Regions from separate parts of the Mesorhizobium sp. B2-4-13 genome, predicted to be linked through region 3. Evidence: predicted binding sites of a transcription regulator. Region 3 holds the regulator's gene; each other region holds the start of a gene.
The links. Region 3 encodes PhoB, which activates phosphate uptake and scavenging genes when phosphate is short. Its sites were predicted from a motif close to TGTCATNNANCTGTCAT; they were not measured.

Region 1: the regulator PhoB is predicted to act here: its motif matches at 3,035-3,051, upstream of FJ936_RS00090 (DUF1045 domain-containing protein).
Region 2: the regulator PhoB is predicted to act here: its motif matches at 2,123-2,139, upstream of FJ936_RS03235 (ceramide glucosyltransferase).

The regions. Positions count from the first base shown of each region.
Region 1 covers NZ_VFVB01000001.1:12,693-17,329, forward strand. Annotated here, with positions in the region: gene iolD (3D-(3,5/4)-trihydroxycyclohexane-1,2-dione acylhydrolase (decyclizing)) at 1-673, shown strand, start outside; gene iolE (myo-inosose-2 dehydratase) at 781-1,698, shown strand; gene FJ936_RS00080 (DUF3329 domain-containing protein) at 1,739-1,951, shown strand; gene iolB (5-deoxy-glucuronate isomerase) at 2,126-2,938, shown strand; gene FJ936_RS00090 (DUF1045 domain-containing protein) at 3,091-3,798, shown strand; gene FJ936_RS00095 (alpha-D-ribose 1-methylphosphonate 5-triphosphate diphosphatase) at 3,835-4,637, shown strand, end outside.
Region 2 covers NZ_VFVB01000001.1:664,214-668,850, reverse strand. Annotated here, with positions in the region: gene FJ936_RS03240 (O-succinylhomoserine sulfhydrylase) at 1-841, shown strand, start outside; gene FJ936_RS03235 (ceramide glucosyltransferase) at 872-2,023, opposite strand; gene apaG (Co2+/Mg2+ efflux protein ApaG) at 2,243-2,635, shown strand; gene FJ936_RS03225 (Hsp33 family molecular chaperone) at 2,710-3,741, opposite strand; gene argF (ornithine carbamoyltransferase) at 3,889-4,637, opposite strand, start outside.
Region 3 covers NZ_VFVB01000007.1:84,244-88,880, reverse strand. Annotated here, with positions in the region: gene FJ936_RS19755 (ROK family protein) at 1-1,121, shown strand, start outside; gene phoB (phosphate regulon transcriptional regulator PhoB) at 1,124-1,813, opposite strand; gene phoU (phosphate signaling complex protein PhoU) at 1,833-2,540, opposite strand; gene pstB (phosphate ABC transporter ATP-binding protein PstB) at 2,566-3,369, opposite strand; gene pstA (phosphate ABC transporter permease PstA) at 3,366-4,217, opposite strand; gene pstC (phosphate ABC transporter permease subunit PstC) at 4,221-4,637, opposite strand, start outside.

The sequences.
Region 1 (4,637 bases), on a different contig from region 3:
CCCCTCGGATGCGCAGGTGATCGGCGCCGTGCAGCGCGCCATGGGCTCAGGCGTGACGCTGCTGCATGCGGCAGGCGGACTTCCCGGCGAACTGCACAAGCTCTGGCAGGCCGGTGCGCCGGGCTCCTACCACGCCGAATATGGCTTCTCGACCATGGGTTACGAGATCGCCGGCGGGCTCGGCACCAAGATGGCCAAGCCCGACGAGGAGGTCGTCGTCATGATCGGCGACGGCTCCTACTTGATGCTCAACTCCGAGATCGCCACCTCGGTGATGCTCGGCCTGAAGCTGACCGTGGTGCTGCTCGATAATAGGGGTTTTGGCTGCATCAACCGGCTGCAGATGGCGACCGGCGGCGCCAACTTCAACAATCTCTTGCAGGACTCGCGCCATGAAATCCTGCCTGACATCGACTTTGCCGCGCATGCGGCGAGCATGGGCGCGATATCAGAGAAAGTGCCGTCGGTTGCCGAGCTGGAAAACGCGCTGCAAAAAGCCAAGAAGAACGACCGCACCACCGTGCTGGTCATCGACACCGATCCGCTGGTTTCGACCGATGCCGGTGGCCATTGGTGGGACGTGGCGGTGCCCGAGGTTTCGGCGCGGCCTCAAGTGAACGCCGCGCGCAAGGCCTATGACGAGAAGCGGCGGATGCAGAGCGTCGGCGATTGACGCCAGCTCCCTTCTCCCCCTCACGATACGGGGAGAAGGTGCCGGCAGGCGGATGAGGGGCGGCGCTAGCGCCAAAAAATTGAACTGTCTAATCCCGGAGTGACGACTTGAAAGCCAAATTGGGCATGTCCCCCATCGCGTGGTGGAACGACGATCTTGCCGAACTGAGCGATGACGTGTCGCTGGAGGAATGTCTGCGCCAGTCGCGCTCTGCCGGCTTCACCGGCATGGAGATGGGCCGGCGCTTTCCCAACGACCCCGCCATCATGCTGCCGATCCTGAAGGCCGCCGACGTGACGCTGTGCGGCGGCTGGTTCTCGGGCACGCTGGTCGATGAGGAGATGGCTGCCAACAAGGACCGCGTCCAGCCGATGATCGACCTGTTCAAAGCGGTCGACGCGCCCTGCATCGTCTATGGAGAGGTCGGCCGCTCGATCCAGGGCGACCGTTCCAAGCCGCTCGCCACCAAGCCGAAGCTTACTGGCGACGAAATGAAGGCCTACGCGCGGCGCCTGACCGAATTCGGCGAATGGTGCGCCGAGCAAGGCATGCCGCTGTCCTATCACCATCACATGGCGGCTGTGGTCGAGACCGAGCCGGAGCTCGATGCCTTCATGCGCCATTCCGGCGAAGGCATCCCACTGCTGCTCGATGCCGGACACCTCGCCTTTGCCGGCGGCGACGTGCTGCGCGCCATCGACAACCACCACAAGCGCATCAGCCACGTCCATGTGAAGGACGTGCGCATGGGCGTGATCGAGAAGCTCGACCGTACGAGGCAGTCCTTCCTCGATGCCGTGGCGCTCGGCGCCTTCACCGTGCCGGGCGACGGTTCCCTCGATTTCGGCGCCATCGTGCAGCGCTTCGCCGACCACGGCTATGAAGGCTGGTTCGTGGTCGAGGCCGAGCAGGACCCGAAGAAGAACCCGCCGCTGAAGATGGCGCAGGTTGGCCACAAGGAGCTGATGCGGGTGATGACATCAGCCGGCTACACGGTGGAGACGCAAGGGTTTCCGAATGCCTGATCGGGTTCTCGCCAGGCCGGGCTTGCTGTAGGCTGGCCAGATGAAAGATTCCGAGCACCCCTTCTTCCGGCCATTGTGGCGGCGTGTCGCCGTCGTCGCGGTCTGCCTCATCTGGTCGGTCATCGAGTTCGCCACCGGCACGCCGTTCTGGGGCGTCATCGCGCTCGGCTTTGCCGGCTACGGCGCCTGGCAATTTTTTTATCTTTATAAGCCGGCCGACGAGACGAAGCCTCCGGCCGATCCGAAGGAATAGGCGGTCCATGGCGCGAGCAGTTTTGTGGATTGGATACTGCGAGCGTAACGGATCGCACACGTCGGCGATTGGCCGAAACGCCCCTCGCTTCGTCATCCTGGGGCGGAGCAAGGAGCTTCGCTCCTGCTCCGCCCCAGGATGACGAAGTTGGAAGGCTAGGATAGGAGAGACAAAATGTCGAAACTGCTCGTCAAAGCCGACAAGGGCCATGGCCGCGTCGCCCATGTGACGCCGAAAAGCGCCGGCTGGACCTATGTCGGTTTCGACCTGCATCGGCTGAAGCCGGGCGAAAGCGCCTCGGGAAAGACGGAAGACCGCGAAGTCTGCCTGGTGTTCGTGACCGGCAAGGGTACCGCGAAAGCCGGCGGCAAGGATCTCGGCCTGCTCGGCGAGCGCATGTCGCCCTTCGATGGCAAGCCGTGGTCGGTCTACGTGCCGCAGGGATCGGACTGGTCGGTGACGGCCGATACCGAGCTGGAACTTGGCGTCTGCTCGGCGCCCGGTCTTGGCGGTGGCCTGCCGGTCCGGGTGATCGGACCGGACGATCTCGGCCAGGAGGTGCGCGGCAAGGGCACCAATACGCGTTACGTCACCAACATCCTGCCGGAAGGCCAGCCGGCCGACTCGTTGCTGGTCGTCGAGGTCATCACGCCCGGCGGTCACACGTCGAGCTACCCGCCGCACAAGCACGACCAGGACAATCTGCCTGCCGAATCCTATCTCGAGGAAACCTACTACCATCGCCTCAACCCGCCGCAGGGCTTTGCCTTCCAGCGCGTCTACACCGATGCCGACAAAAGCGGACATCGCGCGCTGGACGAAGCCATGGCGATCGAGGACGGCGATGTGGTGCTGGTGCCCAAGGGCTATCACCCCTGTGCCGCCTGCCACGGCTATGACCTCTATTATCTCAATGTGATGGCCGGACCGAAGCGGACCTGGAAATTCCACAATGCGCCCGAGCACGAATGGTTGATGAAGGCCTGACCGTCTCGCGTTTCCGGCCGAACTTATTGGTCCAGCTGGGAAAAATCGTCGGCTAAGGACCCTAGGGGTCGATTTGCCTTCTAAAACCCGTCAAAGCTTCGTCAATCCGTCATGGAAATCACCTATGGCAACGGTTCTGACGAGGACTTCCCATGCGTTATGCCATTTATTTCACCCCCCGGCAGGACGAGCCGCTGGCGCGCATCGCCGCCGACTGGCTAGGCCGCGATCCCTTCGGTGCCGCGACCAGGCCGGTTGAGGCCGTTGCCGATCTGTCGGCAGCGGAAGTGGCCTTCCACACGGCCTCGGCACGCCGCTATGGCTTTCACGCGACGCTGAAGGCGCCCTTCCATCTGGCTGCCACGGAGACCGAGACCTCGCTGCGCGCGGCGCTGGATCATTTTGCCGAGGTTACGCCTGTCGTCACGATCCCGCGCCTTATCGTCAGCCAGATCGACAGCTTCTTCGCGCTGGTGCCGGAAGGGCCGCTGCCGCCGCTCAACCGCTTCGCCGACAATGTGGTACGCGATTTCGACCGGTTTCGCGCACCGCTGTCAGAGGCCGAGATCGAGCGGCGCAGCCCGGATTCGCTGAAGCCGGCCGAGTTTCGCAATCTCTGCCAATGGGGCTATCCCTATGTCTTCGAGACCTTCCGCTTCCACATGACCCTGTCCGGCCGGGCCGGCCCACAGGAAAGCCCTCGCCTGCGCGCCGCCATCGACAGCCTTTTCGCCGATGTGTTGCGCCAGCCCGTGCTGGTGGATGCGCTGACATTGTTCGTCGAACCCGAACCCGGCGCGCCATTCATGGTGCTTTCCCAGCACGCGCTCGGACGCCGCCCGGCCCGGAAAATCGCCTGAACGAAACCCGACTGCAAGAACCAAGGACTACCCGCAATGACCGCCGAAACTGTTCTTTCCAACGCCCGCATCGTTCTTGCCGACGAGATCGTCGAAGGCTCACTGGTGCTGCGCGACGGCTTGATCGCCGGCATCGATGCCGGTGCTGCCCGGATCGGCGAGGACATGGGCGGCGACTTCATCATTCCAGGGCTGGTCGAACTCCACACCGACCATCTCGAGGGCCATTATGCGCCGCGGCCGAAAGTGCGCTGGAACCCGATCGCCGCGGTGCTCGCCCATGACGCGCAGGTGGCGACCGCCGGCATCACGACCGTGCTAGATGCCTTGCGCGTCGGCATGGACGAGGACGCCGACCTGACATTGGACGACATTCGCAAGCTGGCCGATGCGATCGAGGACAGCGTCGCGCGGGATCGTCTGCGGGCCGATCACTTCCTGCATCTTCGCTGCGAGGTTTCAGCGCCGGATTGCCTCGACGCATTCGCCAATTTCGACGGTGACGAACGGGTCAAGCTGGCGTCGCTGATGGATCACGCGCCCGGCCAGCGCCAGTTCGTCAACCTTGAAACCTACGCCTACTACTACCAGCGCAAGCTGAAACTCTCGGATCGCGACTTCCAGAAATTCTGCGAGAAGCGGATGGGCGAATCGGAACGCAATTCAGGGCCGAACCGCGTCTTCATCGCCGCCGCCTGCCGGGAGCGCGGCATCGTGCTCGCCAGCCATGACGACGCGACGTCGGCTCATGTCGACGAGGCGGTCGAGCAGGGCGTTCGGGTCGCCGAGTTCCCGACCACCGAGGAAGCGGCGCGGGCCTCGAAGGCCGCCGGGCTCGG
Region 2 (4,637 bases), on a different contig from region 3:
CTGGGTCGTCGAGACGCTGGCGCCGCGCTATGGCATCGAGGCGACCTTGGTCGACGGCACCGATATCGCCAATTGGGAAAAGGCGGTCAGGCCCAATACCAAGCTGTTCTTCCTGGAAAGCCCGACCAACCCGACGCTGGAAGTCGTCGACATCGCCGCCGTCGCCTCGCTTGCCAATTCGATCGGCGCGCGGCTGGTCGTCGACAATGTCTTCGCCACGCCGCTGCAGCAGAAGCCGTTGCAGCTTGGTGCGCACATCGTCGTCTACTCGGCCACCAAGCATATTGACGGCCAGGGCCGCTGCCTTGGCGGCGTCATCCTGTCAGACAAGAAGTGGATCGACGAGAACCTGCACGACTATTTCCGCCACACCGGCCCGAGCCTGTCGCCGTTCAATGCCTGGACCTTGCTGAAGGGCCTAGAGACGCTGCCGCTGCGCGTGCGCCAGCAGACCGAGAGCGCCGGCAAGATCGCCGACTTCCTGGCCGAGCAGCCGCAGATCGCCCGCGTCATCTATCCCGGCCGCGCCGACCACCCGCAGGCCGATATCGTCAAGAAGCAGATGTCGGGGGGCTCGACGCTGATCTGCCTCGACGTCAAGGGCGGCAAGCCGGCGGCCTTCGCCCTGCAGAACGCCCTCGACATCGTGCTGATCTCGAACAATCTCGGCGACGCCAAAAGCCTGATCACCCATCCGGCGACGACCACCCACAAGAACCTCAGCGACGAGGCCCGCGCCGAACTCGGCATCGGGCCAGGTACGCTCAGGCTGTCGGTCGGCCTGGAGGATACGGACGACCTGCTGGAAGATATCGCCCAAGCATTGAAGGCCGCCAAATAGGTTTCGTCCAGGCAGCGTCGTCAGCAGCGATCAGGCGCTCGACGGCGTCTCCTCCAGTTCCGCCGTCTTGGTCCGGATGGTCATGGCGTTGCCGCGCCAGTCGACAGCGCCGCCGAGCCAGCCGCGCGCCCAGATGGCCGGGAGCATGACGTCCCGCGCGACCGTCGCCGCGATCATGCGCGTCGAGACGTGCCAACCCTTGGCCAGGGCCAGAGCGCATTCCGGAAGATAGAATGCCGCCAGCACGGCAATCGCGGTCGCCCAGAGACTGACGCCGGCGCTCGCCGCGGCAATCAGCGCAAGAACCAGCGGGACCGCCGCACCAGTCAGGATCTCGGGCGCGAAGAACAGCGGGAAAGTGACGCGGCGCAGGCGCGCCCAGCGGGCCTGGCGCGACCAGATTTCGCCAAACGTGCGCTGGCCGAGGGGCTGCTCGAAGGGCGCCGCAACGAGGTTGACACGCAGGCCGAGGCCGTTCACCAGCTTGGTTGCGGCGGCGTCCTCGGCGATCTCGGCGGCCAGCGCGCGGATGCCGCCGTTGGCGTCGAGCATCGGCTTGTTCCACAGCATGCTCTTGCCCTGCGCGAAGCCGAGGCCGAGCGCCTCGCCGGCATACTGCCAGCGGGCCTGCAATGTGTTGAGGAAGGCGCATTCGACGTCGGCCCAGAAACCATCTGGCCTGGAGCCGATCGGCGTCGAGCAGACAAGGCCGGTACCGTGCTGCCACGCCGCCATCATGTGCTCGACATAGTCCCTCGGCATCAGAACGTTGGAATCGGCAAGAATGACCCAGGCGTGGCGCGCCGCTTCCCAGCCTTTGACGCAATTGTTGAGCTTTGGATTGGCACTGACACGGTCGTCGCCGATCAACAGCCGGGCCGGCACCTGCGGAAACCGGGCAATCGCCCTGTTTATCAGTTTGACCACCGGGTCGTCGGCATGGGCGACGCAGAAGATCAGTTCGTAGCGTGGCCAGTCGAGCGCGAAGGCCCGTTCCAGCGTCTCATGTGTGAACGGCTCGACGCCGCGCGACGGGACGACAATCGACACCGCCGGCGATCTGCCCGCCGGCGGGGCGATCGTGGTGCGCCGTTTCAGCTGTGAAGCGGCAAGCAGGATGCTGGCAGCGTTCGAGAGGATGAGGGCAGTCGAAAGCGAGGCGGATATGAGAGTGAGTTCCATCGAGATCTGGTCACTCCGGAAGTCGGCCCGCGTCGCGGCCGTTTTCAACAGTTCGACAGAGGGCCGAGTCGCCCGGTTCGCGCACACCACCATTGTCGTGTGTCACTTAAATGACATTCTTTGCCGGCACCTGCGTTTCAATCCCAGGCGCGACAAGACGCGCACGTTGACCTGCTCACCGCGAGCGTCGAAAGTCGTCGGATTGTTTTGGAGCCGCTCATGTACCGCGCCGTGACGCGCAACATCGAAGTGCAGGTCAGGCCGTTCTATCTGGAGGATCGTTCGGATCCCCAGGAGAACCGCTACGTCTGGGGCTATCAGATAACGATCGACAACCAGTCTGACGAGTTCGTGCAGCTTCTGTCGCGCTATTGGCACATCACCGATGGTGCCGGCCGGGTCGAGGAAGTCCGCGGGCCGGGCGTTGTCGGCGACCAGCCGGAACTCAATCCCGGCGACAGCTATCAGTACACGTCCGGCTGCCCGCTCTCGACACCCTCCGGGATCATGGTCGGACGCTACACGATGCGCAACAAGCGCGGCGAGACGTTCGACATCGCCATCCCGGCCTTCTCGCTCGATCTGCCGGGGACAAGGCGCACGGTGAACTGAGGGCCGACGGTCGCGTCGCCCCTCATCCGCCCTTCGGGCACCTTCTCCCCGCAGAACGGAGAGAAGGAAAGGCTTTACTGAGCCGCAAACTCGGCTGGATCGAAGTCGTACTGCGTCGAGCAGAATTCGCAGGCGACATGGATGCCGCCATCCTCGGTGCTGTCCTTGATCTCCTGCGCTGAGAAGCCTTCGAGGATGCCACGGATCTTGTCGCGGGAGCATGAGCACTGGTCGGCCACGGGAACGCCGCCGAAGACGCGCACGCCATGCTCATGGAACAGACGATAGAGCAGCCGCTCGGCGCCGATGGTCGGGTCGATCAATTCGGTCGGCTCGATGGTGCCGAGCAAGGCCAGGAGTTCCTGCCAGGAATTATCGGCCGGATCGTGGACTTCCTCGCGCGGATCGCCGTCCCCACCCGGCAGGTCCGGAATGCGCATGCGCTCGGGCGATTGCGGCAGGAACTGCGCCAGGATGCCGCCGGCGCGCCATTGCTCGCGCGCGCCGCCGATCCCGGGCGTCAGCAGCTTGGCGACCGAGAGCCTGATATCGGTCGGGATCTGTTCCGACTGACGGAAATAGGTGCGCGCCGCGTCTTCCAGCGTTTCGCCGTCGAGCTGGACGATGCCTTGGTAGCGCTGGGTATGGGCGCCCTGGTCGATGGTCAGCGCCAGCACGCCGCTGCCAAGCAGCGTCTGCTGGGACGTCTCGCCTGCCGCGACCAGTGCTTCGAGCCGATCCGCATCGAAGCGTGCATAGGCGCGCAGTGCCGAGGGCGTGGAGAAGTCCGCGACCAGCATGTCTACAGGCCCGTCGGTACGGGTCTGCAGGATGAACTTGCCTTCGAATTTGAGCGAGGTGCCGAGCAGAACGGTCAGCACGCAGGCTTCCGCCAGCAGGCGGGCGACCGGCTCGGGATAATCGTGGCGGCCAAGGATGGCGTCGAGCATCGGCCCAAGCTGGACCGTGCGGCCGCGCACGTCGAGCGGACCGACCTCGAAGGGAACGACGTGATCGTCGCCGGCGTAGCCGAACTCGCCGAGTTTGGGGTGATGTTCAGTCACTTGATGGCTTTCCAACATGACAAAGCTCCAGGGCGCGGCCATGCGGCCCTGGTGGGCACATGCGTCCAAACGCGCTTGATTTGCGTGATGCGGCGCAGATAGGCATCGCGCCGCCGCAGATCAAGCGCCTGGGCATTTCAGGCGCCTGGGCATTTCGGGCGTCCAAGACACTTCAAGCCCCAAGACACTTCAAGCACCGAGGCACCAGGCAAGCACTGCCTTCTGGGCATGGAGCCGGTTCTCGGCCTCGTCGAAGACCACCGAATGCGGCCCGTCGATGACCTCGTCGGTCACTTCCTCGCCGCGATGGGCCGGCAGGCAGTGCATGAACAATGCATCCGGCTTGGCCTTGGCCATCAGCGCCGCGTTGACCTGATAGGGCGAGAAGACATTGTGCCCGCGAGCACGGTGTTCCTGTCCCATCGACACCCAGCAATCGGTGACGATGCAGTCGGCCTGGTCGACGGCTTCCTCGGGCGAGCGGGTGAAATGCAGCTTGCCGCCATGCGCCTTGGACCAGTCGACATGCTTCTGCGCCGGTTCGCTGCCTTCGGGCACGGCGACGTTGAGATTGAAGCGGAACCGTGCCGAGGCCTCGAGCAGCGAGTGCAGCACATTGTTGCCGTCGCCGGTCCAAGCAATCGTCTTGCCGGCCACCGGACCGCGATGCTCCTCGAAAGTCATGATGTCGGCCATCAGCTGGCAAGGGTGGGTGTCGTCGGTCAGTCCGTTGATCACCGGAACGGTGGCATTCTCGGTCAGCTCCAGCAGCCGCTCATGCGAGGTGGTGCGGATCATGATCGCATCGACATAGCGCGACAGCACCTTGGCGGTGTCGGCGATTGTCTCGGAGCGGCCGAGCTGCATCTCGGTGCCGGTCAGCATGATGGTCTCGCCGCCGAGCTGGCGCATGCCGACGTCGAAAGAAACGCGCGTGC
Region 3 (4,637 bases):
TGAGCCACTCGACCATATCGGCGATATCAGCCGACCTGATCGGCGAAGGTATCCTGAGCGAAGGCAAGCCGAACGAGGCCGGCTCACTGAAACGCGGCCGGCCGCAGGTTGGCCTTGGTCTCAACCCCGAGGCCGCGGCGGTCATGACCGTGGTGCTGTCGCTGAATTTCCTCTCCGTCGCCGTCATCGACTACGCCGGCCAGGTGATATCGGAGGAGCAGCGCCGGCTGGACACGCTGACCATGTCCCGCGAGGCGCTGATCGGCGAATGCGTGGCCATCGTCCGCCGCCGCCTCGAAGATCCCGACCTCGACGTCGCCAGCATCGCCCGCATCGCGCTGGCGATCCAGGGTATCACCGACACCGAGGCGCGCGCCATGCTGTGGTCGCCGATCACGCCGCAGACGGACATTGCCTTCGCCGACATACTCGAAGCCGAATTCGGCATCCCCGCCACCATGGAGAACGACTGCAACATGATGGCTGTGGCGCTGCGCTGGCGCGACCCCGAGCGCTACCGCGACGACTTCATCGCCATCCTGCTCTCGCACGGCATCGGCATGGGGCTGGTGCTGAAGGGCGAGCTGTTCACCGGCACCCATTCCTCGGGCGGCGAGTTCGGCCACATGATCCATCGCCCCGGCGGCGCGCTCTGCCGCTGCGGGCGGCGCGGCTGCGTCGAGGCCTATGCCGGCAACTATGCCATCTGGCGTAATGCAGGACAGCTGGGTGAGGACGCCAAACCGGTCGACGTCAGCGACGCCGACATGCGCGCATTGGCGGCTACGGCGCGCGAAAGAGACGGACCGGAGCGCGAGGCCTATCGCAAGGCCGGCGAGGCGCTGGGCTATGGCCTTGGCAGCCTGTTCGCGCTGATCGATCCGGCGCCGGTTGCGATGGTCGGCGTCAGCGCCGCCGCCTTCGATCTGATCGAGCCGGCCTTGCGCGAGGCCATCGCCCAGACCGCCGGCGGCCAGCATTCGAAATCGATTTCCTTCGATACAGAGCCGAACGAATTGCCGCTGATCCGCGAGGGCTGCGCCATGCGCGCGCTCACCTTCGTCGACCAGGAGATTTTCGCGCCGGGCGTGCAGGTGAGATCCGGCAAGAACGTGGCCTGATCTCAATCCTCGCGGATTGCGTAGCCTGCGCCACGGATGGTGCGTATCACATCGGGCATGCGGCCATTGTTGACCGCCTTGCGCAGGCGGCCGACATGCACATCCACGGTGCGCTCGTCGATGTAGATCGTCTCGCCCCAGACATTGTCGAGCAACTGGCTGCGCGAGAACACGCGGCCGGGATGGCGCATCATGAATTCGAGTAGCCGGAACTCGGTCGGTCCGAGCCGGATCTCGCTCTTCTTGCGATAGACCCGGTGCGATTCGCGGTCGAGCACGATGTCGCCGACCTTGAGCACGCTGGACAGCACTTCCGGTTTGGCGCGGCGCAGCAGCGCCTTGACCCGGGCCATGAATTCCGGCGTCGAGAACGGCTTGACCAGATAGTCGTCGGCGCCGGTCGAGAGGCCGCGCACGCGATCGCTCTCCTCGCCGCGCGCCGTCAGCATGATGATCGGCAGTCGCTCCGTCTCGGGCCGCATGCGCAGGCGCCGACAGAGTTCGATGCCGGAAACCGCCGGCACCATCCAGTCGAGCACCAGCAGGTCGGGCACGTTTTCCTGGAGGCGTATCTCGGCTTCGTCGCCGCGTGTCACCACCTCGACCTGGTAACCCTCGGACTCCAGGTTGTAGCGGAGGAGCACGCCCAGCGGCTCCTCGTCCTCCACCACCATGATGCGTGGCGCGATCATCGATCGATCATCCCTGCCGTCAAGCCGCCGGCACCGACATCGCCGTCTCGTCCTGCTTCGGACGGTTGGCGGGCAGTTGCGTGCCGGTCAGCACATAATACGCATTCTCGGCGATGTTGGTCACATGGTCGCCGATGCGTTCGAGATTCTTGGCGCAGAACAAAAGATGCGTACAAGCCGTGATGTTGCGGGGATCCTCCATCATGTAAGTCAGGAGTTCGCGGAAGACCGAAGTGTATTTGACGTCGATGCGTTCGTCGTCATTCCTGAGCTTGGCGAGGGCGGCGGCATCGCCGGCCGCATATTCCTCGACGACGCCCTGCACCTGGATCAGCACCAGCTGCGCCATGGAGTCGATGGAATGCGACAAGTCGCGCGGCGTGGCGGTGAGGCCTACCGAGCCGACGCGCTTGGCGATGTTCTTGGCAAGGTCGCCGATGCGTTCGAGATCGCCCGCCATGCGGATCGAGCCGACGACATGACGCAGATCGTCGGCCATCGGCTGGCGCTTGGCGATCAGGGTGATGGCGCGATCATCGAGTTCGCGCTGGCGCGCGTCCATGATGGCGTCGTCGGAGACGACGCGCTGTGCCAGCGCGTTGTCGGAATTCAGCAGCGCCTTGGTGGCGCCGCCGACCATCGTGCCGGCGAGATCGCCCATGTCGCTGATCAGCTTGCTGATCTGTCCGAGATCCTCGTCGAAGGCTGCGACTGTGTGTTCGGCCATGATCCTGGTCCTCGTATGCGTGAGATCAGCCGAAGCGGCCGGTGATGTAGTCCTGCGTGCGCTTCTCGCGAGGCGACGTGAAGATCTTCTCGGTCTTGTCGAATTCGACCAGCTCGCCCAGATACATGAAAGCCGTCTGCTTCGAGACGCGCGCGGCCTGCTGCATGTTGTGGGTGACGATGACGATCGTGTAGTCGGCCTGCAACTCGTCGATCAATTCCTCGATCTTGGCGGTCGACAATGGGTCGAGCGCCGAGGCCGGTTCGTCGAGCAGGATGACCTCCGGCTTGACCGCCACGGTGCGGGCGATGCAAAGCCGCTGCTGCTGGCCGCCCGACAGGCTGAGGCCGCTGGCATTGAGCTTGTCCTTGACCTCGTTCCACAGCGCGGCGCGTTTCAACGCCTGCTCGACACGGCCGTCCATCTCGGCCTTGCCGATCTTCTCATAGAGCCTGACGCCGAAGGCGATATTCTCATAGATCGACATCGGGAACGGCGTCGGCTTCTGGAACACCATGCCGATCTTGGTGCGCAACAGGTTGAGGTCCTGCGAGCGGTCGAGAACGTTCTGGCCGTCGAGCAGCACCTGACCCTCGGCGGTCTGCTTGGGGTAGAGCTCGTAGATGCGGTTGAAGACGCGCAGCAGCGTCGACTTTCCGCAACCCGACGGTCCGATGAAGGCCGTCACGCTGCGCTCGGGCAGCGACAAGGTGATGTCTTTCAGCGCCTTCGACTGGCCGTAGTAGAAATTGAGGTTCTTGACCTCGATCTTCGCCTTGGCGGCTGCCTCTGTCGCAATCGTCATGTCTGGAGACAACATCTGGCTCATTTGTCCTCTCTGCGTCCGGTCAGGCTGCGCGCAAAGATGCTGAGCGCGAGAACCGTCAATGTGATTATGAGTGCGCCGGTCCACGCCAGTTGCTGCCACTCCTCGTAAGGGCTGAGAGCGAACTGGAAGATGGTCACCGGCAGGCTGGCCATCGGCGCATTGAGATTGCTCGACCAGAACTGGTTGTTGAGCGCTGTGAAGAGTAGCGGCGCCGTCTCGCCGGAAATGCGGGCAATGGCCAGCAATATGCCGGTGACGATGCCGGACATCGCCGCGCGGTAGGCCACCGAACGGATCACCACCCAGCGCGGCGCGCCAATCGCCGTGCCGGCCTCGCGCAAAGCGTTCGGCACAAGGTTGAGCATGTCCTCGGTGGTACGCACCACGACGGGAATGACCAGGATGGCCAGTGCCACGGCACCGGCGATGGCCGAGAAATGCCCCATCGGCCGTACCATCAATTCGTAGACGAACAGGCCGATGATGATTGAGGGCGCCGACAGCAGGATGTCGTTGATAAAGCGCACCACGGTGGTGAGCTTCGAAAAGCGGCCATATTCGGCCATGTAGGTGCCGGCCAGCACGCCGATCGGCGTGCCGACGACGATGCCGATAATGGTCATCACGATGCTGCCGTAGATGGCGTTGAGCAGGCCACCGGCATCACCGGGCGGCGGGGTCATTTCCGTGAACACTGAGAGCGAAACGCCCGACAGGCCCTTATAGAGCAGCGCGCCGAGGATCAGCGCCAGCCAGGCAAGGCCGATGCCGGCGGCGATGACGCAGAGCGTCATCATCACGCCGTTCTTGCGCTTGCGGCTCTGGTGAAGCGATGCGGCTGTCGACATCGGTCAGACTCCGGTACGGGCATCGATGCGCATCAGCATGTAGCGGGCGACGGCAAGGATGAGGAAGGTGATGACGAACAGGATCAGGCCGAGCGCCACCAACGAGGAAGTGTAGAGATCGCCGACGGCTTCGGTGAATTCGTTGGCGATGGTTGCCGAGATCGTCGTTGCCGGCGCGAACAGCGAGGCGCTGATCCGGTGGGCGTTGCCGATGACGAAGGTGACCGCCATGGTTTCACCGAGTGCACGGCCGAGCGCAAGCATGACGCCGCCCATGATGCCGATGCGGGTGTAGGGGACGACGACCCGGCGTGTTACCTCCCAGGTCGTGCAGCCAATGCCGTAGGCGGACTCCTTCAGCACCGGCGGCACCGTATCGAACACATCCTTGGTGATCGAGGTGATGAAAGGCAGGATCAT